One region of the Arthrobacter sp. UNCCL28 genome, then DNA from elsewhere that is predicted to be linked to it. Evidence: riboswitches for the same ligand, from Rfam matches in the RefSeq annotation. Region 1 holds a riboswitch; each other region holds the start of a gene.
What was found. Region 1 has a riboswitch for cyclic di-AMP ahead of BLQ01_RS16280 (aggregation-promoting factor C-terminal-like domain-containing protein). Riboswitches for the same ligand answer to the same signal wherever they lie in the genome.
Positions count from the first base shown of each region.

Region 2: another riboswitch for cyclic di-AMP. It lies ahead of BLQ01_RS08455 (C40 family peptidase); the one in region 1 lies ahead of BLQ01_RS16280 (aggregation-promoting factor C-terminal-like domain-containing protein).
Region 3: another riboswitch for cyclic di-AMP. It lies ahead of BLQ01_RS17735 (hypothetical protein); the one in region 1 lies ahead of BLQ01_RS16280 (aggregation-promoting factor C-terminal-like domain-containing protein).
Region 4: another riboswitch for cyclic di-AMP. It lies ahead of BLQ01_RS15525 (NlpC/P60 family protein); the one in region 1 lies ahead of BLQ01_RS16280 (aggregation-promoting factor C-terminal-like domain-containing protein).

Region 1 covers NZ_FMWE01000006.1:100,434-107,460, forward strand. The annotation lists gene BLQ01_RS16265 (winged helix-turn-helix domain-containing protein) at 22-888, opposite strand; gene BLQ01_RS16270 (response regulator transcription factor) at 1,542-2,282, shown strand; gene BLQ01_RS16275 (sensor histidine kinase) at 2,286-3,782, shown strand; cyclic di-AMP (ydaO/yuaA leader) riboswitch at 3,891-4,077, shown strand; gene BLQ01_RS16280 (aggregation-promoting factor C-terminal-like domain-containing protein) at 4,081-4,908, shown strand; gene BLQ01_RS16285 (glycosyltransferase) at 5,079-6,323, shown strand; gene BLQ01_RS16290 (MerR family DNA-binding transcriptional regulator) at 6,342-7,027, shown strand, end outside.
Region 2 covers NZ_FMWE01000002.1:854,973-861,999, forward strand. The annotation lists gene BLQ01_RS08440 (NTP transferase domain-containing protein) at 1-513, opposite strand, end outside; gene BLQ01_RS08445 (HNH endonuclease) at 556-1,056, opposite strand; gene BLQ01_RS08450 (NlpC/P60 family protein) at 1,346-2,119, opposite strand; gene BLQ01_RS08455 (C40 family peptidase) at 2,219-2,965, opposite strand; cyclic di-AMP (ydaO/yuaA leader) riboswitch at 2,970-3,138, opposite strand; gene BLQ01_RS08460 (M23 family metallopeptidase) at 3,277-4,107, opposite strand; cyclic di-AMP (ydaO/yuaA leader) riboswitch at 4,112-4,353, opposite strand; gene BLQ01_RS08465 (iron-dependent transcriptional repressor DtxR) at 4,541-5,236, opposite strand; gene serC (phosphoserine transaminase) at 5,530-6,660, shown strand; gene BLQ01_RS08475 (MFS transporter) at 6,728-7,027, opposite strand, start outside.
Region 3 covers NZ_FMWE01000007.1:124,199-131,225, forward strand. The annotation lists gene BLQ01_RS17710 (maleylpyruvate isomerase family mycothiol-dependent enzyme) at 1-6, shown strand, start outside; gene BLQ01_RS17715 (alpha/beta fold hydrolase) at 6-836, shown strand; gene BLQ01_RS17720 (DUF6480 family protein) at 989-1,252, shown strand; gene BLQ01_RS17725 (ATP-dependent DNA ligase) at 1,348-2,412, opposite strand; gene BLQ01_RS17730 (hypothetical protein) at 2,458-2,688, shown strand; cyclic di-AMP (ydaO/yuaA leader) riboswitch at 2,818-2,962, shown strand; gene BLQ01_RS17735 (hypothetical protein) at 2,965-4,401, shown strand; gene BLQ01_RS17740 (PucR family transcriptional regulator) at 4,649-5,866, opposite strand; gene ald (alanine dehydrogenase) at 6,073-7,027, shown strand, end outside.
Region 4 covers NZ_FMWE01000005.1:235,809-242,835, forward strand. The annotation lists gene BLQ01_RS15490 (hypothetical protein) at 36-284, shown strand; gene BLQ01_RS15495 (hypothetical protein) at 406-627, opposite strand; tRNA gene BLQ01_RS15500 (tRNA-Cys) at 790-860, opposite strand; gene BLQ01_RS15505 (hypothetical protein) at 1,066-1,506, opposite strand; gene hutG (formimidoylglutamase) at 1,576-2,526, opposite strand; gene BLQ01_RS15515 (NCS2 family permease) at 2,601-4,043, opposite strand; gene BLQ01_RS15520 (copper resistance CopC family protein) at 4,158-4,790, shown strand; cyclic di-AMP (ydaO/yuaA leader) riboswitch at 4,941-5,133, shown strand; gene BLQ01_RS15525 (NlpC/P60 family protein) at 5,137-5,922, shown strand; gene BLQ01_RS15530 (NAD(P)/FAD-dependent oxidoreductase) at 6,118-6,810, opposite strand.

The DNA of each region.
Region 1 (7,027 bases):
GCCTTTCGGCTGCGGTGCTGCTTAGATCGAGTATTCCGGAGCGGCCCAGACGATGACCTCGGGGTGCTCGTAGAAACGGTAGCCCTGGCCGCGAACCGTACGGACGGTGTTGGCAAGGCGGCCCAGCTTGGAGCGGAGGCGGCGGATGTGGACGTCGATGGTGCGCTCGTTGGGGACCTCTTCGGCGTTGCGCCACAGTCCTTCAAGGAGTTCGTCGCGGCCCACGGTGCGGGTGCCGTTCTCCACGAGGTAGTTGAGGAGTTCGAATTCCTTGAACGTCAGGTTCAGCGATTCGCCGTCCAGGTGCACTTCGCGGCGGGCGAGGTCGATCAGCACGCCGGAGGGGCGGGATTCCTGCTGCGGTGCCGGGCGGGCGGTTTCGGTGCGCTGGCGTGCGGCGACAGTCGGGTCACCGAAGGTTGAACGCACGACGTCGAGTGCGGACCCGGGCGCGCCGGCGGGGGCTACTGCCACGGCAGCATAGCTCTCTGCACCGGTCACGAGGGACTGGGCGTAGGCACGGATTTCCTGGGCCAGCTTGGCAATGGAGGTGCCTGCGGCCGCTGCGGTTTCTTCGTCAATGCCCATGTAGAGCACGAAGCCACGGGCTACGTTGTCGTTGGCGACGGGGCGGAGCCTGTCGGACTGGGCAATGACCGGCGTAGGCGCAGTCATGGGTGCCGGCTCGGCAGCGGGCACTGCCCGCAACTGGCCATAGGAATTGGGGTTGTAACCCTGCGGAACGTAACCGGGGGCCTGCTGGCCTGCGCCCTGCTGGGACGGAGCGTAGCCGGGGCGGTTGCCGAAGCCGGGGCGGAGCCCTGCGTTCGATGCGGCCTTGTTGGCGTTACGGACGGAGATGTGGACGTATCCAGATGCAACTGACATGGAGTGCTTACCTCAAAAGTGAATAGCCGTCATCGCGGCTTCGAATGCTGGTTGTCCCCGCAATGAGTTTGGGGAGGGGCGCCCAACGCTGGGCTAGGGGGCGAATGCCTGAAACTTCTTGGGGTGGAAAGTTAGGCTTGCATTCGACAACAGCGGTCATCATGGCCAGCGGGTGTGCTGGGCCAGGTTGCTGCGGCTGCAGGTGCTGTTGAGTTCTTGTTCACATTGGAAGTGTGCAACGTAACAATGGCAACACGCAAGTAACAAAGCGCAGAACCGTCCACATTTTGAGACGGAGAGGTCTATTGTGCCGTAAATCACAATTCAGCCGAGGGGATAAATGAACGCCATTTCATTCGGCCCGAACAAGAAATAATCGCAATCCAGTGAACATTCTTCGGCCAATGGGGCATCATGTGCACTGACATTCCCGGGAACAGCCCGGCTGCGGAATCTCACGATCTGAAACACTTGTTGTCCAATCGTGGACGGCCGACTTCCGAAAAATCCGGACAAAAATCTGCTACAAGCCGTAGAAACAGGATTGCCAAGCGTTTCGGACACGCTGACTCCCACCTCGCTAGTGTTGACTTCACAGCATCCTCACAGGACGGGCAAAGCGCTGGCTAACCAGCAGAACGGAGAGTTGTCCCATGGCCTCCTCGCACTCCATGACCAACAACCTGCCCCAACTCTCCCACCCTGATGGTTCTCCGATCCGCGCCTTGGTGGTGGATGACGAACCCAGCCTCGCCGAACTCATGAGCATGGGACTGCGCATGGCCGGTTGGTCTGTGTCCGTTGCCGGCGATGGTCCCGAGGCCGTGAAGCTGGCCAAGGATTTCCGGCCGGACGTCCTGGTCCTTGATGTCATGCTGCCCGGTTTTGACGGCGTGGAGGTCCTCAACCGCATCCGCGCCTTCGCTCCCGAAGTGCCCGCCCTCTTCCTCACCGCCAAGGATGCCGTGCAGGACAGGATCGTCGGATTGGCTGCCGGCGGCGATGACTACGTCACCAAACCTTTCAGCATGGAAGAAGTCCTCCTGCGACTCCACCGGCTGGTCCAGCGTTCGGGCGTCGCTGCCATGGACACCGCGGAGCTGGTGGTGGGTGACCTCACCCTGAACGTGGACACCCGCGAAGTTACCCGCGCCGGCGAGGACATTCCCCTCACGGCAACCCAGTTCGAGCTTCTGCGCTACCTCATGGAGAACCCCAAACGGGTCATCAGCAAAGCCCAGATCCTGGACCGCGTGTGGGATTACGACTTCGGTGGGCAAGCCAACATCGTGGAGCTCTACATTTCATACCTTCGCAAGAAAATCGAAGCCAACCATCCGCCGATGATCCACACCATTCGCGGCGCCGGCTACGTCATCAAGCCCGCGGACTAGGCGTTGAGCACACTTTCAGGAGTGGCCAGAAAATCCGGCCGCAGCTGGCTGAACCCCTCCACGTGGCATTTGCGTACCCGGCTGGTCCTGGTGGCGATGGCACTGCTGGTCGCTATCTGCGGGGCGGTAGGTGTGGTCAGCTACGCCTCCATGGACATGGTGTTCAACAAGCAGCTCGACAGGCAGCTCGAGCAGGCGTCCAGCCGCGCGAATGACTTCGGCAGGCCGCCGTCGAACTTTCCCTCCTCACCTTCGGGGAAGCCGGACCCGCTGGAGGCCAGGGGGCAGGCCGCCGGAACGCTCAACGCCAGGATCGACGGGTCCACTGTCCGCAGTTCAGGGCTCATTGACGCCCAAGGCAACCGTGTTGCACTGTCCCCCGCGGATGAGCAAGTGCTGTTGGCGCTGCCCAAGAGCGGTGATCCGGTGGATCGTTCCCTCTCCAACGGGGACTATCGGCTGGTGGCGGTCGCCCCCTATGGCGACGTGATCGTCACGGGCCTGCCTCTCGCGGACAAACAGAGCGCCGAGGCCTCACTGGTCTGGACAATGGTGTTGGTCTCGCTGGGCGGACTGGTGGTCATCGGCCTCGCCGGCACCGTCATCATCCGCCGGACCATGCGGCCTCTGGAGCAGCTCTCCGAGGTGGCCACCAAGGTTTCACGTCTTCCGCTCGACGCCGGTGAAGTGGCACTTGCGGTGCGCGTACCGCCGTCGGCCGCCCATCCCGGAACGGAAGTGGGCAGCGTAGGCCATGCCCTGAACCTGATGCTGAACAACGTCTCCAGCGCTTTGGAAGCCCGCCAGGAAAGCGAAACCAAGGTACGCCAGTTCGTCGCGGACGCCTCACACGAGCTCCGGACGCCGCTCACTGCCATCCGCGGTTACACCGAACTGCTGAGGATGACCGAAAGCTTCACTGACGACGGCCGCAAATCCCTGGCCCGCGTGCAAAGCCAGTCAGAGCGGATGACAACGCTGGTGGAGGATCTCCTGCTGCTCGCCAGGTTGGACGAGGGCCAACCGGTCAAGGTTACCGATGTGGACCTCACCCAGTTGGTGATCGAAACGGTCAGTGACGAGAAGGTCATGGCGCCGGACCACATATGGCAACTGCAACTGCCGGACGAACCCGTCACGGTCCGCGGCGACTCCACCCAGCTGCACCAGGTCCTGGCCAATCTTTTGTCCAATGCCCGCAAACACACCGATGCCGGCACTACCGTGGTTACGGCCGTCATGCTGTCCGCCGATGGCAGCGCAGTGGTGACCGTGACAGACAACGGGCCGGGCATTCCAGAGGATTTCCAAGGCCGGATCTTCTCCCGCTTTGCCCGGGCGGATGCCGCGAGATCGGGGTCTGAAGGGACGTCGGGGCTGGGGTTGTCGATCGTGGAATCCATCGTGGAAGCGCACGGCGGTAGCGTGGAGGTCACGTCGCGTCCGGGTCGAACCGAATTCGCCCTGCGGCTACCTACCGTCACCACCGAAGAGATGTAACGAACACGGCAAGGCGACTCACCGGCGTCGTGATCTCTGTTACCTAAATGTGACTTCTGCGAATTCCTCCTGTACCGTCGAAAGGGTGGGTCGCCCCAACTGGCCCGCATCCGGGATGCGCCGAGCTCTGCCACTTCCCGGAGTCCGTTCTTACTCCGAGGCAGAGACGGGGGACCCAGAGTCTCCGGGCCCAGGCATCATGCCGGGCCCTTGGGGTGAAGCCGCAGCGACATGCGCGGCCGGATGACCTCATCCGAACCCGACAGCTAACTCCGCAGGCGCTGAGAGGTAATCACACATGTCTGAATTTAACGATCAGACGCGCCCTTCCGCGCGTCACCGCGATGAGCACAACGCACCGTTGACCAAGTCGCAAACCGTCCTCAAGAACGCTGCCCGCCAAGGTAAGTCCGGCCACCGCATGTCGGTTTTTGCCGGCGTCGTGGCCGCCGCGTTGGGCGTCGCATCGCTCGGTACTGCTGCCAACGCCACCCTGAACCTCCCTGAGGCCAGCCGCGTTGCAGAGACCCAGGCAGCTGCCCAGGTCAGCACCAACAAGACAGCCGAAATCTCCGCTTCCTTGGACGCAGCCGCCGCAAAGGGCGCTGCCGACCGGGCCGCCGTGGACAAGGCCGCTGCTGAAAAGGCTGCCGCCGATCAGGCTGCTGCTGAAAAGGCTGCCGCCGAAAAGGCCGCCGCCGACCAAGCCGCTGCGGAGAAGGCAGCTGCTGACGCTGCAGCCAAGCAGGCCGCCGACGCCGCTGCTGCCGCCGAAAAGGCCGCCGCCGAAGCCGCTGCTGCAGCCCCGAAAGCCGTGGATGACCCCGCCGCTGCCAAGGCCTACGCCGCAAGCATCCTGGGCAGCTACGGCTGGAGCGCCGGCGAAATGACTGCCCTGAACACCTTGTGGGAGAAGGAATCCAACTGGAAGACCACTGCCACGAACGCTTCCAGCGGCGCGTACGGCATCGTCCAGTCCCTGCCTGCTTCCAAAATGGCCTCTGCCGGTGCTGACTGGCAGACCAACTACCAGACCCAGATCAAATGGGGCCTGAACTACATCAAGGAGCGCTACGGATCCCCGTCGGCCGCCCTGGCCTTCCACTTGGCCAACAACTGGTACTAAACCAGGCAGTTTGAAGACCGCGCCGGTTGCCGCCGATCGCACCAGTCCCCACTGGAGCGAACGGCGGGAACCGGCGCGGTCTTTGCATTTCACAGGTGACCGCCGTAGCTCACAGTGACGTCACAGCTTCCGCCTAAAGCCCTCATAATCGGCCAGCCCATGCTGGAGATATGACGCTCACAAATCCAACCACCAGCGCTCCCCCACGACGGTTCCACTCCGCGCGCTTCGGTGGCGGGGCGTTGCCTGCTTCGCAGCCGGAACTCCCGAACGTAAGGCCGGAGAACCCACAGTTGCCCAGGCGCTCCCCCGTGGACACCGGGGCCGGCGTCCCCGTCCTCGATCTCACCGTCCCCGTGTTCAATGAGGAAGCGCACCTGGAGAAGAACCTCCGCACGCTTCACGGCCATCTCTCCGGCACTTTTCCGCACACCTTCCGGATCACGGTCGCTGACAACTCCAGCACGGACAACACCTTAAGGATCGCCGAACGCCTGGCACGGGAACTTCCGGAACTGCGGGTGGTCCGGTTCCAGGAAAGAGGGCGCGGTAACGCCCTCCGCCGCCTCTGGCAGTCCTCACCGTCACCCGTGCTGGCCTATATGGAAGCGGATCTGTCCACCGACTTGTCCGCCTTGGCACCCCTCCTTGCGCCGCTGCTTTCAGGCCACTCTGACCTGGCTGTCGGCACGCGCCTGGCACCTGACTCGCGCGTGGTCCGCAGTGGTGGCCGCGAATTCACCTCCCGCAGCTACAACGCCCTGCTCCGCACCGTCCTGGGCACACGCATTTCCGATGCCCAGTGCGGCTTCAAAGCCGTCCGCGCGGACGTTGCGCACCTTCTCCTCCCGCATACCAAGGACGACGGCTGGTTTTTTGACACCGAGCTCCTCGTCATCGCCGAACGTTGTGGTTTACGCATTCATGAAGTCCCGGTCGACTGGACCGATGACCCCAACTCAAGTGTCGACGTCGTACGAACCGCGCTTGCCGACCTGCGGGGCATGGCGCGGCTGACCCGAGACCTTCGCCCCGGACGTTTTCCGGTCAGGGAGCTTCGGCCAGGACGGGACCGGATGGCTCCCGGAACCGGACTTGCGGGGCGTGTGCTTGGTGCGGTGGCGTGGACGTCGCTTTATGCCCTGTTCTTCGTGCTGCTCCGCAGTGTCGTGGATCCTTTGCCGGCGAACTTCATCGCCCTTGCCCTCATGGCCTCGACTACCCGCCTGCGCATCCAAGGACCGGTCATGCTTCTCCTGACGACGCTGCTAAGTACGGCTGCGCTTGCGATCCTGCCGGTAATGACGACGGCGGACCGCTGGCTTGAAGGAGCCGTGCTGGCTGCCGCTGGACTCGCCGGGCATATCGGCGGGTATGCGGCTGGCCGAAGAAGGCTTGCACCTGACGTTACGTGAGGATTTAGCGTAGTTCCCATGGGAACAGCGGAGAGCGGACAGTGGAGTATCGGCGAACTCGCCAAAGCCTGCGGAGTCAGCGTGCGGACACTCCATCACTACGATGAAATCGGCCTGCTGACCGCGAGCGGCCGGACGCCTTCCGGTCATCGACGGTACGGGGAGGGCGATCTTCGACGACTGTACCGGATCAGGGCCCTTCACATGCTCGGGATTCCGCTTGCTTCCATCACGACAGCGCTGGATGGACCCGGGAACGATGATGATGATCTCGGTTCCATGCGTGTCCTGCTGGACCGGCAATTACGGCATGTTCAACAGCACGCCCAACAAGTCCAGGCGCTTCAGGACCGGCTGGGTGAGCTGCTCAACCGACTGGACGCTCCAGCCATGCCCACCGCCGCACAATTCATGTCAACTTTGGAGATGATCACCGTGTTCGAAAAACACTTCACACCGGAACAGCGTCAACAGCTTGCGGAGAAACGCCAGGAGCTGGGAGCCGGGAAGATCGAGGACTCAAAACGTCAATGGACCGCGCTGGTGGAAGAAGGCCTGGAGCATGTCCGGGCCGGTACTTCCATCTCGGATCCGGCAGTGCAGGAGTGGGTGCATTCCTGGGACCGCATCGGGGAGATGTTCCATTCGGGCGAGGATACAAAAACCGCGGCCCGGGCAGCCTGGCAGGAGAACGCCCAAACGAT
Region 2 (7,027 bases), on a different contig from region 1:
AGCAAGCAGCCGGAACACAGAAGAGTCCGCCAGACCGGCACCTTGGGATGCTACGGCTGCTTCACGTTCCAAGGCTGCAGTGTCGTAAGCACCCAGGAGGGGTTGCTTCCGCCCGTCCACGGAAACGGCCATGGCACCCTCAACGCCCGGGTGGGCGGCCAGTGCATCCCACAAAGCGGAAACTCCGCGGGACGCATGCGGCATGTCGCAGGCAAGGACCAGGGTCCACCGGGCGCGGGAACGCCGGCTTTGCAGCGCCGCCAGTCCGGCTGCGATTGCCGCTGCCGGCCCGGCAAACGCCGGCTCCTCGCGGGCATGCAGCACTTTCACTGGGAGCGGCACACCGCCCGCTACCGGAACATCGGGGCCTACCACCACCACGGCTGAAGCACCCCGGGCAGCCTGCAGGGCATGCGAAAGGAGCGTGGCGCCGTCGTACGTCAGCGATGGTTTAGGCACGCCACCGAGGCGGGTGGCCCTGCCACCCGCCAAAATCACGGCATTGAACTCCATCCGCCCAGAGTACCCGGACGTCCGGAGCTCAGCAGAAATCGATCAGGCAGCGGATTCCGGCAACAGGAACGGGTCCCAGTCCGGCGCAGGTTTCTCGAGTTCCTTGATCTGCCACATGGTCCCCTGGGGCACACCGGGTTTGAAACGGAGTTTCCAACCCATCTCGGCCAGTGTGTGGTCGCTCTTGGCGTTGTTGCATTTCAAGCACGCCGCAACCAGGTTTTCCCAGGAATCCGCGCCGCCCCTGGACTTGGGGTGGACATGGTCAATGGTGTGGGCTGTTTTCCCGCAGTAGGCGCAGCGGTGGCCATCGCGGCGCAGTACCCCGCGCCTGCTCACGGCGGTGATCTTGTTGTACTGGGGACGGATGTAGCGGTTGAGGAGGATCACGGATGGTCTTCCGAGAACTTCCTGTGGCCCGACGACAGGCTCGTCGCCTTCGGCCACCACGCTTGCTTTCCCAGTCAGCACAAGGACCAGCGCCCGGCGGAAGGTTATTACCGCCAGCGGTTCATATCCAGCATTCAGAACGAGTGTGCGCATGCACGTACCTCTTCACGGCCGCACCCGTCAGGGGCACGAGGGCCGGCTGCCCTCTGCATGTACGGGCTGTGGATCGACAAGATAAGGGTAAGCACTTGTATGCCGTATCAACGAATTTATATGTGCTTTCGCCCACAGTGTCGCCCAGAGTTCATGCGTCGTTAGCGGAACCGGCGTCCGATCTGCCCCCTGAACATCCGATGTGGCCCCTAGGCAAACAATCCGCGGTTAAACAGAACACCCCGCGGGCCGTAGCCTGCGGGGTGTCCTGGAATAGCGAAGGGCTGGATCAGCCGTTGACCCGAATGAAGACCGGGCCGGAGCCGACGTTGACGCTGAACAGTGCCGTGGTGGATCCGTTCCATCCACCGTGGACTGCCTGGCCGTTGCCGACGTAGACAGCAATGTGGGCCTGTCCGGCCAGACCGCCGTTGGCGTAGTAAGCGAGGTCGCCCGGCTGTGCTTCCGCTGCGCTGACGGTGCGGCCAAGGGAGAGGTAGCCGGCCGGCCAGTCGTGGAAGTTGATGCCGACCGCTGCCAGGGAGTTGGTCACCAGCATGGTGCAGTCCTGGGTTACACCAAGCTGTGCGTACGCGGCTGCGGCGATTGCGGCACCAAGGCCACTGGCAGCGGCGGGAGCCTTAGCCGCAGGAGCCGAGGTGTTGACGGCCAGCGTGGCGTTTCCGCCTGTTGCCGTGCTTGCCGCCGGCTCCTTGGTTTCAGCCTTCGCGGGAGCCTTCTTCTCTACGGGAGCCGGAGCCTGCACCGTGGTGACCACGGGGCGTTCGTAGGAGATGGCAACCGTGGAGTCTGCAGCGATGGTGGACTGCACAACCGACTGGACGTCCAAGGTAGACGTCGAGGTGGATTCACGGTCCACTTTGGTCTCGGCAGCGTTGGCTGCGACACTGCCGGTCAGGACCAGGCCTGAAGCTGCGGCAATGACGGCTGCCTGTCGGCCCACGCCGCCGGCGTTTTCACTGACGGCCTTGGCGATCACGGCAAGCGAGCTGGTCTTGGGGGCCTCAGCGCGATGCCGTGCAACCTTGTGTGCACTGGTCATGGTTTTCTCTTTTCGTATCCGCGTGCAGTTGGGGTACACGCGGCTCATTGGCGCGCCGGCACTTGGGGGCATGCCGGCGAACCCCGAATCGGTTTGTTTCTAGCGGAGGGTGAAGAAGGAGGAGGTGCCCGTGGAGGCAGCCGAGTGCAGGAGCGTGCCCTGTCCCGGGTTCAAGGCGCTGATCATCATTCCGTTGCCCACGTAGATGCCTACGTGCGCTCCACCGTTCTGCATGACCAGGTCACCGGGGGCAGGGGTGCTGGTGGGCTTCATGGCCGTCCAGGCGTTGACGCGCGGGATGCTGATGCCGGCCTGGGCGTACACCCACTGGGTGAATCCGGAGCAGTCCCAACCGTTGGGGGTGGTGCCGCCCCAAACGTAAGGGTGCCCGATGCCGGTGTAGGCGATCGCGGCGAGGCCGGAAGCGGCGGCGCTGGAAGCAGCATCCTTGGCTTCGGTGGACTTGGCGGTCACAGCACCTGCTGTGGCCTGGTCGCCGGAGGCCGAGGTGCGTCCGGTGGTCTGGGAAGCGCGCTGGACAACCTTGGGAGCTTCCTTCGTGGCCACTACGGGGCTTTCGAAGGAGACGGTTGCCGTGGGCTCCGCGGTGACTACCGCAGTGGTGACCATCTGCTGGGTGCTGGAGGCTTCCGACTTTGAAACATCGGTGTCTGCTGCCTGGGCCGGCAGACCAACGCTGAGGACGAGACCTGAGGCTGCTGCCAGGACGACAGCCTGGCGGCCGACGGTACCGGCGTTGGATGAAACAGCCTTGGAAAGCGAGTTCAAGGGGTTCGTACGAACCGATTCAGCGCGATGGCGCGCAGGGGTAGTGCGTGATGACACGTAGGTAGCCTCTCCCAATGCCTGCGAGGTGAGCTGTCGGATTCGGATGGGAGTCATCCGGCCGCGCTGCTTCAAGGAAGCTTTTGCGACTTAACCCCAAGGTCTTCTCACGAAGACCAGAAGTGGTTCCCCCGCCCCTGCCAGACGATTTATGCGAACGGACCTTGAGTAGTGGCAGAGCTAGGCAATCCACTCAAGTGCACCGGCCCCCTAAAAAGCCGATGCGCTTTGTACGGTACAACAGTTGAACGCGAATGTCACATTCAGGTCACGAGGCGTGTCACGAATGCGAGAGACGACCATCAAATGGACTAAAGCCAGCCCATGGGGTCAACAACTTCGCCGTTGACCTGTACTTCAAAGTGGAGGTGGCAACCGGTGGAGGCGCCAGTGGTACCGCTGAGCGCCACGGTGTCGCCGCGGGTGACCGTCTGGCCCACCTTGACGGTGAAGGACGACAGGTGGTTGTACGTGGTCTCGAGGCCGTTGCCGTGGTCGATGACCACGCGGTTGCCTCCGCCGTACTCGTGCCATCCGGCGAAGGTGACCTTGCCGGATGCCGCTGCATGGACGGCCGTGCCGCACTGCGCCACAAAGTCCTGGCCGCGGTGGAAGTCACCGGAGCCTCCCGTGAGGGGACTGACGCGGTAGCCGAACGGTGACGCTGTGGTCAGCGTGTCGAGGGGGCTGGCCATGGTGCCTGCAGAGGAGGCACGCTGGATGCTGCCCGCGGACTGGGCGCTGAGCAGTTGCTTCAACTTGCCGTCGGGGTCGGCAGCCGTGGCAACCGCTGCCCGGCTGAAGTCGATTTTGGCCGATGCGGCCGCGGAGACCTCCGGCTGGCTGCCACCGGATACTGCCAGGGCAGACTCGGTCTGGCCTGACTCCGAGGTGGCCATGACGGGGCTTGTGGCCGGCAGACCGACAGTCAAGGCCAGGCCGGTGGCGGCAAGCGCAACTCCGGCCTTTTGCCCGACGCCACTGGCTGCAGCGAAGTCGGCAACCTGGCGCAACGGGCTCTTACGGCGGCGAACCTGGCGTTCGGTGTCGCGTGGCCGGATCTCCGATACGACGCGGGCTGGCCGCAGCTCAGCAGCGGGGCCCGACGCGCGGCGACGGCCCCTGACGTTCTGCGTTGTCAAACTCTATTCCTCTCTAAAAAGCCTGCGAAGTTAGCTGTCGGATTCGGGTCAGAGAGTTTCAAGACCCGGCCCGCACGAAGCGCTCACGGCACACAGGTATCCCAGGAGGTACATGCGTTAATGGGCACTTCTGCTGCGGACTTCACCCCAAGGCTGCTTCTTTAGACAGCCGCTTGTGGTTCCCCCGCCTCTGCCAGTGGTGGATGGCACACCTGTTCCGCTGGCAGAGCTCGGCTCCGGAACAGGTAACGCTTTGGTATCAGCGCTAGTAGATAACTATAGGGGATTAAGGCCCGCAGTAATAAATTCGTTATCAACAGGAACGGGCATGCGGGCGGCAACCCCTTATCACTAATCCCGGAAAACCGCAGGTCACATGCGCGCCGGGCGTTCAAAAGTGAGATATGCCACCGTGCAGCAAGGCAGGGTTGTCTCAGCCAACAGAGACGAAGACGTGTGCCGCAACCTCAGGTGGAAGCTCCAGGGCACCTTCAATGCCTGGGACGCGGACGGAAATGTACTCCCCCACACGTTCCAGCGAGACCGCGGCGCCGGGCCGGATTCCGCCTTCGTCCAACTGGGTAAGAAGCTCAGGCTCAACCTGGATGGGCTCCGCCAAGCGGGTGACCGCTACCCGGGAGTTGGCCGCGTAACCCTCCATGGCCTGCAGGAGGTTGACGTCCACGCGGGGGAATGGCTGGGTGGCAAGACCGCCGAGCGCTTCCAGGCCCGGGATGGGGTTGCCGTACGGGGATTCTGTGGGGTGTTCCAGGAGTTCGTACAGGCGGCGCTCCACGCGCTCGCTCATCACGTGCTCCCAGCGACATGCTTCGTCATGGACATAAGCCCAGTCCAAGCCAATGACGTCAGCCAGGAGCCGCTCCGCGAGGCGGTGCTTGCGCATGACCTCGGTGGCGCGCTTCCGCCCAACCTCGGTCAGTTCGAGGTGGCGGTCGTTGGAGACAATCACCAGGCCATCGCGCTCCATGCGTCCGATGGTCTGGGAAACCGTGGGTCCGGAGTGCCGCAGCCGTTCGGCGATGCGGGCCCTGAGAGCCACGATGTTTTCTTCTTCAAGCTCCAAAATGGTCCGAAGATACATCTCAGTGGTATCGATCAGATCCGTCATCCAGCTCAGCTCTCCTCGAACGCAGTTCCTTGCGTAATCTCCACCGTACAGCGTCCCCTGCCGGGGTAGGCGGAGTGCACCGCCGCCCCTTGAACGCCAACCCCTAGCCTAGCTTATTTGGAATTACTCTGGATAATTCCGGTCGCATATGGTTTGCCGGCGTTCCACGTGGCGGACTATGACGGCCACAGGTTCCTGCCGTCGCACCGGGTCAGGCAGAATTGGGGTGTCGAAGGGGCAGTTGATGCCACCTGCCACGACCCATCTCTAGCCGATACCCATTGGAGCCACACGTGAGCGACAACAGCATCACCATTCCCGCCGATCTGCTGCCCAAGGATGGACGCTTCGGTGCCGGACCGTCCAAGGTCCGTCCCGAACAGATCGAGGCCCTGTCTGCCGCGTCGTCCACCATCCTGGGCACGTCCCACCGCCAGGCTCCGGTCAAGAACCTCGTGGGTTCGGTCCGCGAAGGACTCAGCCAGTTCTTCCGTGCGCCCGAGGGCTATGAAGTTGTCCTCGGCGTCGGCGGTTCCACGGCCTTCTGGGATGTCGCCGCCTTCGGCCTGGTCGAGAAGAAAGCACAGCACCTTTCCTTCGGTGAGTTCGGTTCGAAGTTTGCTGCCGCCACCAACAAGGCTCCCTTCCTGGATGCTTCCTCGATCATCAAGGCCGAGCCGGGCACCCGTCCGGTGTCCCAAGCCGAGGCCGGAGTCGACGTCTACGCCTGGCCCCAGAATGAGACCTCCACGGGCGTGGCCGCTCCCGTCAAGCGGGTCCAGGGCGCCGACGAAGGCTCCCTGGTCCTGGTCGATGCCACCTCCGCTGCAGGCGGGTTGGACGTGGACGTCGCCGAGTCCGACGTCTACTACTTCGCCCCGCAGAAGAACTTCGCCTCAGACGGTGGTCTCTGGCTGGGGCTGTTCTCCCCGGCCGCCCTGGAGCGCGCTGCACGGATCAAGGCGTCCGGCCGCTGGATCCCGGACTTCCTGGACCTGCAGACCGCCATTGACAACTCCAAGCTCAACCAGACGTACAACACTCCTTCGTTGTCCACCCTGGTGACTCTGGACGCCCAGGTGCAGTGGCTCAACAGCAACGGCGGCCTGGACTTCGCCAGCAAGCGCACTGCGGACTCGGCCAACCGCATCTACTCCTGGGCTGAGGCATCGGAGTACGCGACGCCGTTTGTCACCAATGCCGAAGACCGCTCCAATGTCATCGCCACCATCGACTTCGACGACTCCATTGATGCCGCAGCCATTGCCAAGGTCCTGCGTGCCAACGGTGTGGTGGACACGGAGCCTTACCGCAAGCTTGGCCGCAACCAGCTGCGCATTGCCACGTTTGTCGCCATTGAACCCGACGACGTTTCAGCCCTGCTTGCCAGCATCGACTACGTGGTTGGCGAACTGAAGAAGTAGGACCACAGACTGCTGGTCGGCGTCGTTCGGAGGTATTCCGGACGACGCCGCCGCCGTTTAAGGCGCCTTATCCGCCCTGCCGGCCCACGCCGTCGTCGTCCTCCTCGGTGACGGGACGGGCCAGCAGCGACTCCACCCGGAAATGCTTGAGTCCGCGCGCACGGCGATCAAAGCGGAGGCGCAGCTGCTTTGCGCGGATGATCCAGACCAAACCCACGACGGCGGTGCTGACGCCGGCCAGCGCAGCGACGCCGACGGACCATCGAGGCCCGCCAACGTTGGCCACCCATCCCACCAACGGTGCTCCGATGGGAGTACCGCCCATGAAGATGGCCATGTACAAGGACATGACGCGCCCCCGCATGAC
Region 3 (7,027 bases), on a different contig from region 1:
GCTTGATGAAAACGCACGCAACTGCGGAGGCTTTGCTCTCTGCCGACGTCGAGGCTTTGGGCCTGAAGGGGCGGATCCTCTGGGCCAAGGGAACACCGACTCCCGGGTCCGGGCTTGATGCAGGCACCGGACCGGTGTCCAGTCCCGACGAGCCCGCATACATCCTGATCCATGGGATTGGAGTTTCGCACCGGTACTTGGCCCGGCTCCACACCGTCCTGGCAGCGGGTGCACCCACGTACTCGCTGGACCTGCCCGGATTCGCGGGGACCCCGAAGCCCGGGAGGCAGCTCTCCGTGGAGGACTACGGCGCTTTCATCGCCGGGGCCTTGGCATCCTGCGGCATCAGTTCCTACGTATTGGTGGGGCACTCCATGGGCGTGCAGTTTGCCATCGAAGCGGCGCTGCACTCGCCTGAGCAGGCACGGCAGGTGGTGCTCATGGGGCCGGTGGTGGATTCCCGGCACAAGAACGTTCGCCGGCAGTCCTTGGCGCTCTTCCTGGACGGACTGCTCCGCGAGAGCGCGTCGTCCAATTGGATTGTGATCTCCGATTACTTCAAGTGTGGTCCGCGGTGGTACCTCACGGAGCTTCCGGTCATGATGGGCTACCCCACGGAGAAGCGGCTGACCGGCATCAAGGTGCCCGTCCTGATCCTGCGGGGAAGCCGCGACCACGTAGCTGGGCCGGAGTGGTCGCTCCGGCTTTCCAGGGCAGTTGCGCAGGGGCGATTGGTGGAGATTCCCGGCGTCGGCCATGTGGCCCAACACATGCGACCCAAAGCCGTGGCCGACGCCATCCGGAGTTTCGTCGCCGCCACAACGCCGCACCGCTAAGCGCTGACGCTCTAACGCTCAAATGCGCTGACGCGCTAATGCACTAACGCACGACGCCGGCGCCTGGCTTTGGCCTGCTTGTTGAGTCCGCTCCTCCCGGCTAGGCTGGCAAAGCAAGCGCATTAGTAAGTTTGCTTACGAAAGGGCTGATTGTGACTGATAAAGACTCAAATGAGGAAACCCAGGGCTTCGGAGCAACCGGCGCTACAGGGCCGTTCGACACGACCGCCGACGCCGACAGCATCCACGAGGATCCCGACATGCGCCAGGACGAGGACGACGATCCCGCCGCCTCTGCCAACCCCGATCCCCTCGATGGGAACGTCACCGGCCTGGAACCCGGCGGTGGAGTGCCGCCGGGAGAAACCCCGCCGGCCGAGGGCAGCATGAGCAGCGATCAAGGACACGAAGAGTAACGCTCCGCCTCGGCTGAACGGCCAGGCTGAAAGTCCAAGCTGAACGTCCATGCAGGCCAGCTAAGCGGGTCGGCTGCGCAGCCCCGGCAGGCAGGCTACGGCAACCTCAGGATCTCCCCGAGGTCGTACGCAACCGGCTCTTCCAGCTGTGAGTAGGTGCAGCTTTCGGGGGTCCGGTCCGGCCGCCACCTGCGGAACTGGGTGGTGTGCCGGAACCTGTCCCCTTCCATGTAGTCGTAGGCCACCTCGATGACCAGTTCGGGACGCAACGGCACAAAGGAGAAATCCTTGCCTCCGCTCCACCGGCTTTGGGCGCCGGGCATCCTGGACCCCGCAGCCCCCTCACCCTGGCTGGCCCACTCGCCCCACGGGTGCTCGCTGAGGTCCACCTGGTAAGGCTCAAGCTCTGCCACCAGGCTTTCCCTCCTCGCCATGGGGAAGGAGGCAACCACCCCGACGTGCTGGAGTTTGCCGGCGTCGTTATAAAGACCCAACAGCATGGACCCCACGACCTTAGCGGTCTTGTGCCACCTGAATCCGGCCACCACGCAGTCGGCGGTGCGCTCGTGCTTGGTCTTGAACATCACGCGCTTGTTGGGCTGGTATGTCCCATCCAACGGCTTGGACAGGACGCCATCCAGGCCTGCGCCTTCCAATTGCACGAACCACTCCTGCGCACGCTCCAGGTCCGTGACTGCGGGAGTGACGTAAACGGGCGGCTCTGCTGCCTTGAGCGCACGCTCAAGGACGGCGCGACGCTCCGAGAACGGCCTGCCCATCAGATCGTCGTCGCCGAGGGCAAGGATGTCGAACGCAACCATCGACGCCGGAGTCTTTTCGGCCAGCATCCTCACCCGGCTGTCCGCGGGATGGATCCGTTGCTGCAGGACCTCGAACTCAAGCCGGTTGCCCTCGATCAGGACAATCTCGCCGTCGATCACGCATTTGTCCGGGAGGTTCTTCCGCAGGGCTTCCACCAGTTCAGGGAAGTAGCGGGTCATGGGCTTCTCGTTGCGGCTGCCCAGGACGATTTCATCCCCGTCCTTGAAGACGATGGTCCTGAAGCCGTCCCATTTGGGCTCGTAGTGCCCAACGTCCGGGATGGCGGGGACGGATTTGGCAAGCATGGGCGAGACGGGTGGCATCACGGGCAGGTCCATAAACAATGTCTACCTGCCGGTGCACGCCGAAGCTAGTCTTAGGCGATGGATATCTTGGCCGTGTTGGCGGCCGTACTTGGAGTTCCCGCCCTCCTGGCCGTGGCCTGGTACTGGGTTTCCCGGCAGAACCGCCGGGGTGTCAGGCGTGCCGCAGCCGGCGGGATGCTGGGAATCGCCGACGAGATCTTCCGACCGGAAACGCATCAGGCCCACCAGATCCAAAGGATCCAGCACGAACTCCCGGCGCCCGCTCCGGCCCCGAAGCCTAAGGGCTAAGGCCCTCCCGCCAGCAGAGACCTACCGGCCGTTATATTAATGTGACTTTACTTTCCTGCTCATGTACCGTCGTAGGGCGACCCGTATCTCCGCTGGGCCGCTTCCGGAATGACGCCGAGCTCTGCCGCACTCCGGAATCCGCCAGACCCGCGGCAGAGGCGGGGGACCCACAAGTTCCCGGACTTTTCCAAGTCCTTGGGGTGAAGCCGCTACTGCGGCCGGACGGCCTCGTCCGAACCCGACAGCTAACCTCGAAGGCGTTGAGAGGCAACCACCATGTCCCCAACCATGGATCAGCCGCGCCGCGCCCGAATTGACGGCGAGCGCACCAAGCCAACCGGACGCCGTCGGGCCCAACCCAGCGGATCCGATATCAGCCTGCAGCCGGATTCCGGCACGCCCAGGACTGCCGCACCCGAAATTTCAGGCACGACGCCGGACGCCCCCGCTGCGGCGGCGCCTACCATCGCGACGCCCACCACGCGTGCGGCTGCGCGTGCAGCCGAGCGGGAACGGGCCGCGCAAGCAGAAGCCCGCGTATCCACCACGCCCGGGCCTCCGACGGCCGCCATTCCGATCGTCCAGGCTCCCAAGCAGCCGGCAAACCCCCAACCCACCACACCGGAGCCGGCCACAGCCGCCATTCCCATCGTCGAGGCTTCCGGGCAGCCGGCAAACCCCCAACCCACCACACCGGAGCCGGCCACAGCCGCCATTCCCATCGTCCAGGCTTCCGGGCAGCCGGCAAACCCCCTGCCCACCACACCGGAACCGGCCACAGCCGCCATTCCACTGGTGTCCGCAGATCCGGCGCCTGAAGCCACCCCCGAATCCCACACAGCGCCTGCACCCGTCTCGGCTGCACCTGCTTTGCAGGCTCGCGCCACATCCCCGGCACGGGTTGCTGCGGCAGCCACGGCATCGGCATCCCTGGCAAGCCGAAAGGATGTCAGGGAACAGTCCGGCGTCACCACTGGTTCACGCTCCGGGCAGGGTTCGCGCTCCGGGCAGAGTTCACGATCAGGGCTGGGCGGGTCCCCGCTTGGCCGGGAGCCCCAGGCAGTCCTGCAGAAGGCGGCTTCGGTCAAGCACATGAGCCAGCGCATGGCCGTAGTGGCAGGCGCGCTCGGCCTGGTCCTGACGGCCGGCACTGTGGGGCAGGCCCTTGAGTTGCCGTTCTTCGGCCAGGAGGCGCCCGCCCAGGAAGCCAGCGGTGCCGACAGGAATTCGGGTTCCGCATCACCAGCCCCCAGTGCTTCCTACTCCAGGGCATCTTCTCCGTCTGCCTCAGCTGCTGCGACGTCAGCGGCCGGCCAACCGGCCACGGTTCCGGAGGCACCTGCGCCAGTGTCGCCGTCGTCCGTTCCCACGCCTAAGGTTTCCTTGGCTGACCCCGTCTGGGTCCCATCCGCAGTGCCGGCGACCATCGCTGCGGCACCGGGCACCAGTCAGGTACCCACGCCCTCGGCGCCTGCACCGGCACCGTCCGACGTGCCATCGGACACCATCACTACGCCGCCGGCCACGCCTGCGCCGACCACCCCGGCACCCACCACCCCTCCGGCTACCTCGACGCCCACGCCAACACCAACCCCTACCCCCACCCAGACCTCCAAGCCCAAGCCAACGGGCAAGCCCGGCGCGACCACGCCGGCGCCCACGCAGTCTGCGCTCGACGAGATCCTTGACGCAGCAAAGGACGCCCTCAAATGAGCACGCGCCTGCCCCGCATCACCACCCACGCCGGATGGCACAGCCGGTACTGCAGCAGCAGCCGCACGGCCACGTTCCGGCGTCGGTTGGGCCGTTGGAGCTGCCAGCGCTTGAGGCGCTCGTAACGGGCACGGTTTAGCGCAGTTCATGGAGGCAGGCACCCGCATTGGGTGCCTGCCTCAATCGCGTTCAGTGCCCCGTTCAGTGCTCAGGCCCGCGGTTCAGCGCTCAGTGCCCCGTTCAGTGCTCAGATCCTTGGCCGGCCGGCCCATCGGCGGGCTTTCAAGGCGGCGTGCAGCTCGAGGCGGATCGAGCCGCTCAGCGGATCAGCACCGATCAGCTGGCGGATCCGTCCCAGCCTGTTGTAGATGCTGCTCCTGTGCAGGTGAAGTTTGGCCGCGACGTCCTGCACTGAGCCATCGCTGTCATACAAGAGCTCCAGCACGGGCAGGAGTTCGCCGTTCTTGTCCTGGTCCTCCAGGGTCCGGAAGTGCAGTGAGCCGGTGTCGTCCCAGCCGCCGGGCGCCAGGAGGCGATCGAAAAGCTGGTAGACACCCACGTTCCGGCTGTCCACGAGCTCGCCGAGAGGCCTGTCCACAGCTGCCGCCTGCGCCGCAACCTTCGATTGCCGGTACGCCCCCGCCAGTTGACGGATCACTTGGAACGGCTCGCTGATGCCCAGGATCACGCGGTCCACAGTCCGTCCGGCGCGCTTGGCGAGTTCCAGTTGGTAGTGCACCAGCACCTGCGCGTGGTCCGCCCGGCCACCGGACTCGCGGAACAGCACCACTGAATGCGTTTCGGTTCCTGCGCTGAACAACGCGGCGTTGACACCGATGGTGGACTGCAGGGCGGCGGAACGGTGGGTCAGGGTCGCGGCGAGAGGATCGACGTCGGACCTCGCACCTTCCGCGTCCAGGATGGTCACCAGTTGCCACGGACCCCGGCCCTGGATTTCCTTCCACCCGGCCACGGCAGCCACGGCATTCGATTCACCGCTGCAAGCCGCCAGGAACTCCTGTTCACGCCTGCGCCGGAACTCCGACTCTGCCGTGTTGGAATCAAGGAGCAACCCCGCCAACAGGTCCAGCTCGTCACGCACGCCGGGCAACTCGGCGAGTATCGCCGTCGCGCTTTGCTCTTCAAGGTCCAGCTGGACCCACAAGTAGCCCACGCGGAATCCGCGCACCAGGAGCGGGACGCAGACCCGGCCCAACATCCCCAGTTCCTCGTTTGCGGGAACCACTACGGGACGCACAGCCGTGGCGATGCCGTGGGACAGTTGCCAGAGGCTGACATCGCCGGGGACCCGTTTGCTCAGCAGGAAGTTCACGCGGACGCGGTCGGCGTGGGATTGGTTGGAGCTGTAGGCGAGGAGCACGCCGTCGAGGTCTTCCAAGGAGAGGCCGCGGCCCAGCTTCAACGCCACCCGCTCGACGATCTGTTCCACGTCTTGCTGCATCAGAGAAGCGTACCAACAGCAGGCGACACCTGACGCTCCATGGCTCGACAAATGTCGAGCCGCGGCAGCGCAGATCCTTGAATTTCCGGGGGTTTTACTTGCGCCCGCCTTGGAGCCCATGTCGCCTGCCTCACAGCCGGATTTATTCTGGAATCACAGCCCGCAACACATTTTTCGGCCGAAGAGGCCGCTAACGATGGAGCCCACAGATGATCATCGGCGTCCCCAAAGAAATCAAGAACAACGAATTCCGCGTAGCCATCACGGCCGCAGGTGTCCACGAATTCCGCACGCACGGACACACTGTTCTGGTTGAACGCGGCGCAGGCCTCGGCTCGGGCATCACCGACGAGGAATACTCGATCGCCGGCGCTGAAATCGTCAACGAGGCCGACGACGTCTGGGGCCGTGCGGACATGGTCATGAAGGTCAAGGAACCCATCGCGGCCGAATACCACCGCTTCCGCAAGGGCCTCATCCTCTTCACCTACCTGCACCTCGCCGCAGAGCCCGAGCTCACCGCCGAGCTCATCAACTCCGGCGTCACGGCCATCGCCTACGAAACCGTGCAGGAAGGCCGCACCCTGCCCCTGCTCGCCCCGATGTCCGAGGTAGCAGGCCGCTTGTCCGTCGTGGTCGGCGCTTCCTCGCTCATGGCTCCCGCCGGCGGCAAGGGCGTCCTCCTGGGCGGCGTACCGGGCGTCCGTCCGGCCAAGGTTGTTGTCCTCGGCGCAGGTGTCGCCGGAACCAACGCCGCCGCCATGGCCTTGGGCCTCGGTGCCGATGTCACCATCATGGACATCAACATCAACCGGCTGCGCGAACTCGACGCCCTCTACCAGGGCCGCCTGAAGACCGTTGCCTCAAACGCCTACGAGATCGAGAAGTCAGTTATCGACGCAGATCTCGTAATCGGCTCCGTCCTGATCCCGGGCGCCAAGGCACCCAAGCTGGTCACCAACGAGCTCGTATCCCGCATGAAGCCGGGCTCGGTCCTGGTGGACATCGCCGTAGACCAGGGCGGCTGCTTCGAGGACACGCACCCCACCACGCACCAGGAACCGACGTACAAGGTCCACAACTCGATCTTCTACTGCGTTGCCAACATGCCCGGCGCTGTTCCGAACACCTCCACGTACGCACTGACCAACGTCACCCTGCGCT
Region 4 (7,027 bases), on a different contig from region 1:
ACAACAGAGAACATCCACAAAGGGGTAGAAGTTCAATGAAGGCACGCGGTGCAGTCCTGTCCAGGCGAAGCGCTCACACGGCTACGGTCACCGACTGGCGAACGCTGGTGGTTGGCGAGGCAGTGGAAGTGGTCAAGTACGCCCACGTGGTTGCGACGGGCCGGGTCGAGGAAGTTTCCGGCAGTGGAAACGTGGTGTGGCTTGAGCATTCCGGCTCGGGCGTCACCGAAGAGGGCAAGGAACTGTTCATGAAGTCCGACGGCGTCACTCTCCGCCGGGCGTAGCTGCAGTTACCGTCGAGGTACTTGTTAAACAGAAACCGGGGCTCGTTCCCTTCCGCGGGTAGTAGATGCGGAAGGGACGGGCCCCGGTTTTTGGCGTCGCTGCCGGCGATGCGTTGGGGTATCAGGCAGCGAGTACTTCGCGGGTCTGACCGAAGGGAACGGATTCGTCCAGAGCCACGGTGTAGGTGCCGGGCTCGTGCCGGGTCACCAGAATGCCGCAGTTAGCGTCAGCTGCTGCGCTTTCGATCAGGGCATCCACGGCGCGGTCAAGGCCGTCGTGGATCTCGTCTGCCTTGGAAAAGGACAGGCGAATTTCGCGTTCTGCAATCATTGCAGGGGTCATTGGGGGGCCTCCTATTACGTGCCGCATGCGAGGGCGACCCATCAATCATAGTGGGCGGGGCTGAAAATTTGTAAGATGACCGGCAGTCCCGTGATGTGGGTCTCATATGGAGCCTGCGGTGGATGCGTGCTGGCGGAGGGGGATCCGCTGTGGGCCCAGGAGACGTGGTGGCGGGATTCGAACCCGCGTACGCTGCTTTGCAGGCAGCTCCCTGGCCTCTTGGGTACACCACGTGCAAACGACATTAGGGTCCGGCAAGTGGGCGTTGCAAAGTTGGTTTCGAAGACTGTCGTGGGGCTACGCAGGGTGTCGGCGCGCTACGGAGTGGTGTCGCCGCGCTACGGGGTGGTGTCGCCGCGCTACGCGAAAGTTGCCCTGCGTTGCTTCCGGTGACTGACAGGCTCCAGCGGCTCAGCGGCCCCCGCGTGGTCCCTGGCTTCATCCCGTCCGGGAGCGCAGCCGGGCCACTTTGGAAACTCCAGACGCCACCAGCAGTGTGAGAATAGCCGCTGCCATGTGTGTGTAAAGAAGGAGATGTACGTCCCCGCCACTGCTCGCAGCACCCTCAGGTACGTCCCCCAGGGCCTGCCCTCCGTGGAAGTGGTCCAGGAAACCGTTGCCGGGGAAGTAGCCTCCAAAGGCGTCGAATCCGAGGTGCAACAGCTGCTGGGCCACGCCGGAGAGCAGCAGCAACAACAGGGGCCAGTGCACCCACCGGGCGATCAGCTGGGCGGCCAAACAGCCGAGTGCGGCGAAGGCCAAGAGAACGGGAATGGCGGGTGCGCTCCCGCCGGCCACCATGTGCGCCACCAGGCCCAGGGCTACAGCCACCAGGCCGGCCACCCAGGCCCACTTGTCCTGCACAGACGCTGCGCGCATCGCCATTCCTTTCCTCCACACAGGCTATGCGGAGGAAGTTCCCGGGAACAGGCCCGGCTAAACGCCTCTCTACGCGAGCAGGGTGTTCACCAGGCGTGCTGCCACTTTGGCGGTGCGGTGATCTATGTCGAACTCCGGATTCAGCTCCGCGACATCCAGGTGCAGCAGCTTCCCGCTCGCAGCAACCTGGCGGCAGACCGCGCTGATTACCGGCAACGGCACACCGTAAGCAGCAGGGGCGCTCACCCCGGGTGCCACCGAAGCCGGCATCACGTCCAGATCGATGGTCAGGTACAGCACGTCCACTCCGGCCAGGAAGTCGGCAACAAAAATCTCCACAGCCTCGGGCGTGCACAGCTCGTCCGGCAGGTACTTCACGCCCAGGCGGTCGGCCGTATCAAAGAGGGCACGCGTGTTGTTGGGCTCCGAAATTCCGACGACGGCGTACTTCAGTTCCCGCCCAGCGGCGGCTTCTGCGTGGGCCATCTGAAGGAACGGCGTGCCTGAGCTCGGCGTGGGCTCATCGCGCAGGTCAAAGTGGGCATCCAGGTTCAGTACGCCGAGCCTTTTGCCGCGAACTGCTTCAGAACCGGCCACCCCAAGGTAGCTGGCGAACGCGGTCTCGTGGCCGCCGCCCAGCACCACGGTGAGGTTTCCGGCGTCGAGCAATCCCGATATGGCGCGTCCGGCGCGCTCTTGTCCCGACTCCAGTGAGTCGTCCTCCACAACCACATCACCGGCGTCGAACACGTCACGGCCAAGGTGGAACGCCAGCGGCCCCAGCGCTGAACGGATGGCGGCAGGTGCTGCGGCAGCGCCCACGCGGCCCTTGTTGCGGAGGACACCGGCGTCGCTGCAGAAACCAAGCACGACGGCGGGACGCGAGGACGTGGCCGGCGTGGCCGAGGTCAGGGGTGCTACTGCTTGCCACCACCGGCGGTGTTCGGTGCCGTCCCCGTCAAAGCGGCCCGTCCAGGGTGTGGGGCTGACGTCGACAGTGGGGATGCTGCTGGTTTCCATGCCTTAAGCACACCCGAAGGCGGGCACTAAAACCAGCGATCCAATCACCCGGGTGTCCGGAATCCCGGACTTCCCTACTTGACCCCCAACAACTCCTCCACAGTTCCGATGCCGAAGAACAGCAGGAAGGCAGCTGCCACGGCCCACATGAGGGGGTGGACTTCACGGGCGCGGCCCTGGAAAGTGCGGATGAGGACGTAGGAGATGAAGCCCGCGCCAAGGCCGTTGGCGATCGAGTACGTGAACGGCATCAGGGAAATGGTGAGGAAGGCCGGGATGCCAACGCCCCAGTCCTGCCAATCGATCTTGCCCACCTGGGAAACCATCATGAAGCCCACAACCACCAGGGCCGGGGCCACGGCTTCGAACGGGACGAGGTTGATGAGCGGGGTGAAGAACATGGCCACCAGGAACAGCAAGCCGGTGACGATCGAGGCGAGGCCGGTGCGTGCGCCCTCGCCGATCCCGGCGCCGGACTCAACAAAGATCTGGTTGGAGGAAACCGAAGCGCCGCCGCCCACGATCGCCCCGAGGGCATCGACTTGGAGGACGCGGTCAACGTTGGGGATGTTGCCGTCCTTGTCCACAGTTCCGGCCTCGTTGGCCAGGCCCACCATGGTGCCCATGGCGTCGAAGAAGATGCTCAGCAGGATCACGAACGCCAGCAGTGCCGCGGCGATGAACCCCAAGTGCTCGAAGGCGCCGAACGGGTTGGCCTTGCCGATGAGGGACAGGTCCGGGGCGCCCCACTCCGAAAGAGTGGGAGCAACCAGGGACCAGCCGCGGGGGTTGACGTTCTTGCCGTCAAAGCTGGGGCCGATGTGGAGGGTGAATTCGAGGATGGCGGCCAGTGCGGTGGAAACCACAATGCCGATCAGGATGGCGCCGCGGACCTTGCGGACCACCAGCGCGATGGTCAGGATCAGGCCCACTGCGAACACCAGGGTAGGCCAGCCCATGAGCTTGCCGTCCACGCCAAGTCCCAGGGGAACCGTGGTGCCGGCAGCGTCCGGAATCCGCCGGACAAACCCTGCATTGACCAGGCCGATCAACGCAATGAAGAGACCAATGCCCACCACGATCGCGGTCTTAAGGGCTTCCGGAACGGCCTTGAACACGGCAGTGCGGAAACCGGTGAGCACCAGGATGAGCATGGTCACACCGGACAACACCACAAGGCCCATCATGTCCGGCCATGTCAGTTGCGGGTGCGAGGCCACTGTCACGGCGACGAACGCGTTGACGCCCAATCCTGTTGCCACGGCGAACGGGTGCTTGGCCCAGGCGCCCATGAGGATGGTCAGGATGCCCGCTACGAACGCCGTGGTGGCGGCGACGGCGGTGAATCCAAGGGACGCCCCGCTCGAATCAGCCCCGGAGAGGATCAACGGGTTCAGCACCACGATGTAGCTCATGGCGAAGAACGTCGCGAAGCCGCCACGAATTTCCCGTGAGTACGTGGATCCACGTTCAGTAATTTTGAAGTAGCGGTCTACTGCCGAACCTTGTTTAAGCATGAAGGACTCCGGGGATCGAGGGGAGTGTGCTTTCAAATCCTATGCGGTCCGGTAAAGGGCCTCCGGACGATTCGCCTAGTCTGTAAGGAAGCCAACACTAGGAGAAACCGCCCCATGCGTACCATCCGCCCGCTTCTGGCCGCCGTCGTCGCCGCTCTTGCCTTCGCCTCTGCCCTGCTGTTTTCCGCGGCCCCGGCATCTGCCCATGACGTCGCAGAATCCACGACGCCGGCCAACGGCACAGCGGTGGCGGAAGTTCCGGCGTCGGTCTCCATTACGTTCAACAACCGGCCGCTCGCGATCGGTTCGGGCGTGACGGTCACGGCGGCCGGCGAAAACTGGGCCGACGGACCTGTGGAAATCATCGACAACCAGGCCGTTCAGAAGCTGCGCGAAGGCGCTCCCGCCGGCGAATATACCGTCGTGTGGCGCGTCGTCAGCAGCGATTCCCACCCCATCGAGGGCACCTTTACGTTCACCGCCACCGCAGGAAGCACGACGCCGGGTGGCTCGGCAGGTGCCTCGCCGTCGGCCCCGGCTTCATCCTCCGCAGCTGTGCCCACCGCAGGAACCGGGGCGCCGGGAACGGGCAAGAGCGAGCCTGCCGCCGACGCCTCCCAGCCCTTCCCTTGGAGCATTGTTGGGCTGGCCGTGGTTGCTGTTGGTCTCGTTATTTTTCTGGCTGTTACAGCACGCCGGAAACTGGCTGCGTCAAATGACTCTGAGGGCGATTCCGCCGCGGAATAACGGGGTTTTCTACGTAGCTGCGAAGATCTCGAAATGGTCACCGCGACACGCCAGAGGCGCGGTTCTCGTTACTTAAATGTGACTTCGGCGTGATCATCGCGTACGGTTATACCTGTGCCTGTTCCACGTAGCGGGCACTTCCGGCCTGATTGCCTAGCTCTGCCGCAGTCCGGAATCCGTTCGCAGACAAACCTTACGGCAGAGACGGGGAACCCATTTTAGGTCGCTTTCGAGCGTGCCTTGGGGTGAAGTCACGAAGCTTCCGCGTAACAGCGGGGCGTAGTGGCCGGGTGACTCCCATCCGAATCCGACAGCTAACCTCGCAGGCATCGGGAGAGGCTCTTTCATGTCTTCACGCATTCTTCGCGGCCGTCGTAAGGCGGACAGCGTACGTCCTAATCCGTTCATCTCGATCTCCAAGGCAGTCGCCAGCAACGCTTCCGGCGCTGGCCGCCAGGCAGCTGTCATCGCAGCAGCCTCTGGCCTTGTCCTGACCGGCTCCATTGCTGCCCACGCAGCTGAAGCTCCGGTTCAGCGGGACTCCAGCCCCGCCACGGTCGCTGAGACCGTTTCCGAGGCTCCCACCCAGGTTGTGACCGCACTGGCCACCGCCACCGTCAACTTCGAGCGCCCTGCTGTTGCTTCCGTAGCAGCTCCGGTCATCGAAAAGCCGGCTCCGGTTGCTCCGGCTCCCGTCGCCAAGAAGGCTGCAGTCACCACCGCAGCTGCAACGGCTCCTGTTGCCAAGGCTGCTGCTGCCGCTCCGGCCGCCGCTGCTCCTGCTCCTGCAGCAGCTGCTGCCCCGGCCGTCGGTGGCGTCAACGCTGCCATGGTCGCCTCGGCCTACGCCCAGATCGGCATCATGCAGGACTGCACCGCCATGGTGGAGCGGGCACTCGGTTCCGCAGGCATCCCTGTTGGCGACCTCGGTCCCATGCAGTTCATGAACTACGGCAAGGTTGTCAGCTCACCCCAGCCCGGTGACATGATCGTCCAGTCCGGCCACGTTGCCATCTACATCGGCAACGGCCAGGCAATCAGCGGTGGCATCAATGGCAACCAGACGGGTATCCACCCGATCAGCTGGTTGACTGCTACGGGTCCCCTGACCTACGTACGCGCTGGCGCATAAAGCCTCACGCTTCAGTTCAAAGGCCGGTGTCTTCGAAGAACCAATCTTCGAGGACACCGGCCTTTGGCGTTAAGTTATGTGAGTAAAAGTTCGGAGTCAGGTTCGACGCCGGTAGGGCGCGTCATGAATCCGTGCGCAGGAGGGTCCTTCTTCGCCCAAACGGCGCTTCAGGGGCGGCCCCGGAGCCTTTGTCCGCTAAGCGGTGGCTATGCCCGGCCCTGCGGCAAGGGCGACCTTGGATGAGATCGTCTGGCCCACGGCCTTTGCCTGCCGAAGCACTTCCTTCGGTGTGGGCGTGATGAGTTCGCCGACTCCGACGAGGTGCATTCCGACAGCCCGCATGGCCGCGGACAGGTTCTGGCCGATCGCTATGCCCAGTTCCGCCAGCATGCGGCGCAACTGGCTCTGGGCACAGCGTGTCACCACTATGTGGTCGGCCAAAAGGACGCCGCTGGCAGTGTGCACTGCCCATTGGCGGCGCGTGGATTCCAAGGGGCCGGAGGCGTGGAGCCCTGTCCTGAGGCCGGCAGTGGTCATACTCGCAGCCAGGCCGTAGCCAATCTGCTGGGAGGGGTCCGAGCCCAGGAAATCAAGGCGCACCGCTCGCGTGGTGCTGCGGACGTCCAGGTGATGGCTGGCGGCGTAGTTCCGCAGGTGGCGGAGGATCTCGTTGCGTTCCTGCATGGCTGCGGGATCGCCGGCATCACAGCGTTGAAGCATGCCTGTGTGGACTGAAGGGCCAGTTGCCGACAACGCACCGAACCCGTCCACCACTATGGAGCCCACGCCGTAGCGGCTGAGCTCACTGGCAACTGCCAAGCCGGACAGGCCGGCTCCGATGACCACGGTGGTGGTGCGTTCCGTGGCGGAATCAGGCGTGAGTGACACTGCTTGGTTCCTCCTTGACGTGTGTGCCGTTCGGCATCGCGTGGGCTCGCGTCCGAGTCCCCAAGCGGCCGCAAATAAATGGCCGGAGTGTGGTTTGGAACACGTTTGCCGGCCATTCGGTGACTCGAACACTACCGAACTTTTTCTGCCATGGATAGCCTCGGACGTCCGCGTGTTTCCGGTGTTCATCCGCAGCGCAAAATGGGGTCGTGGCAAC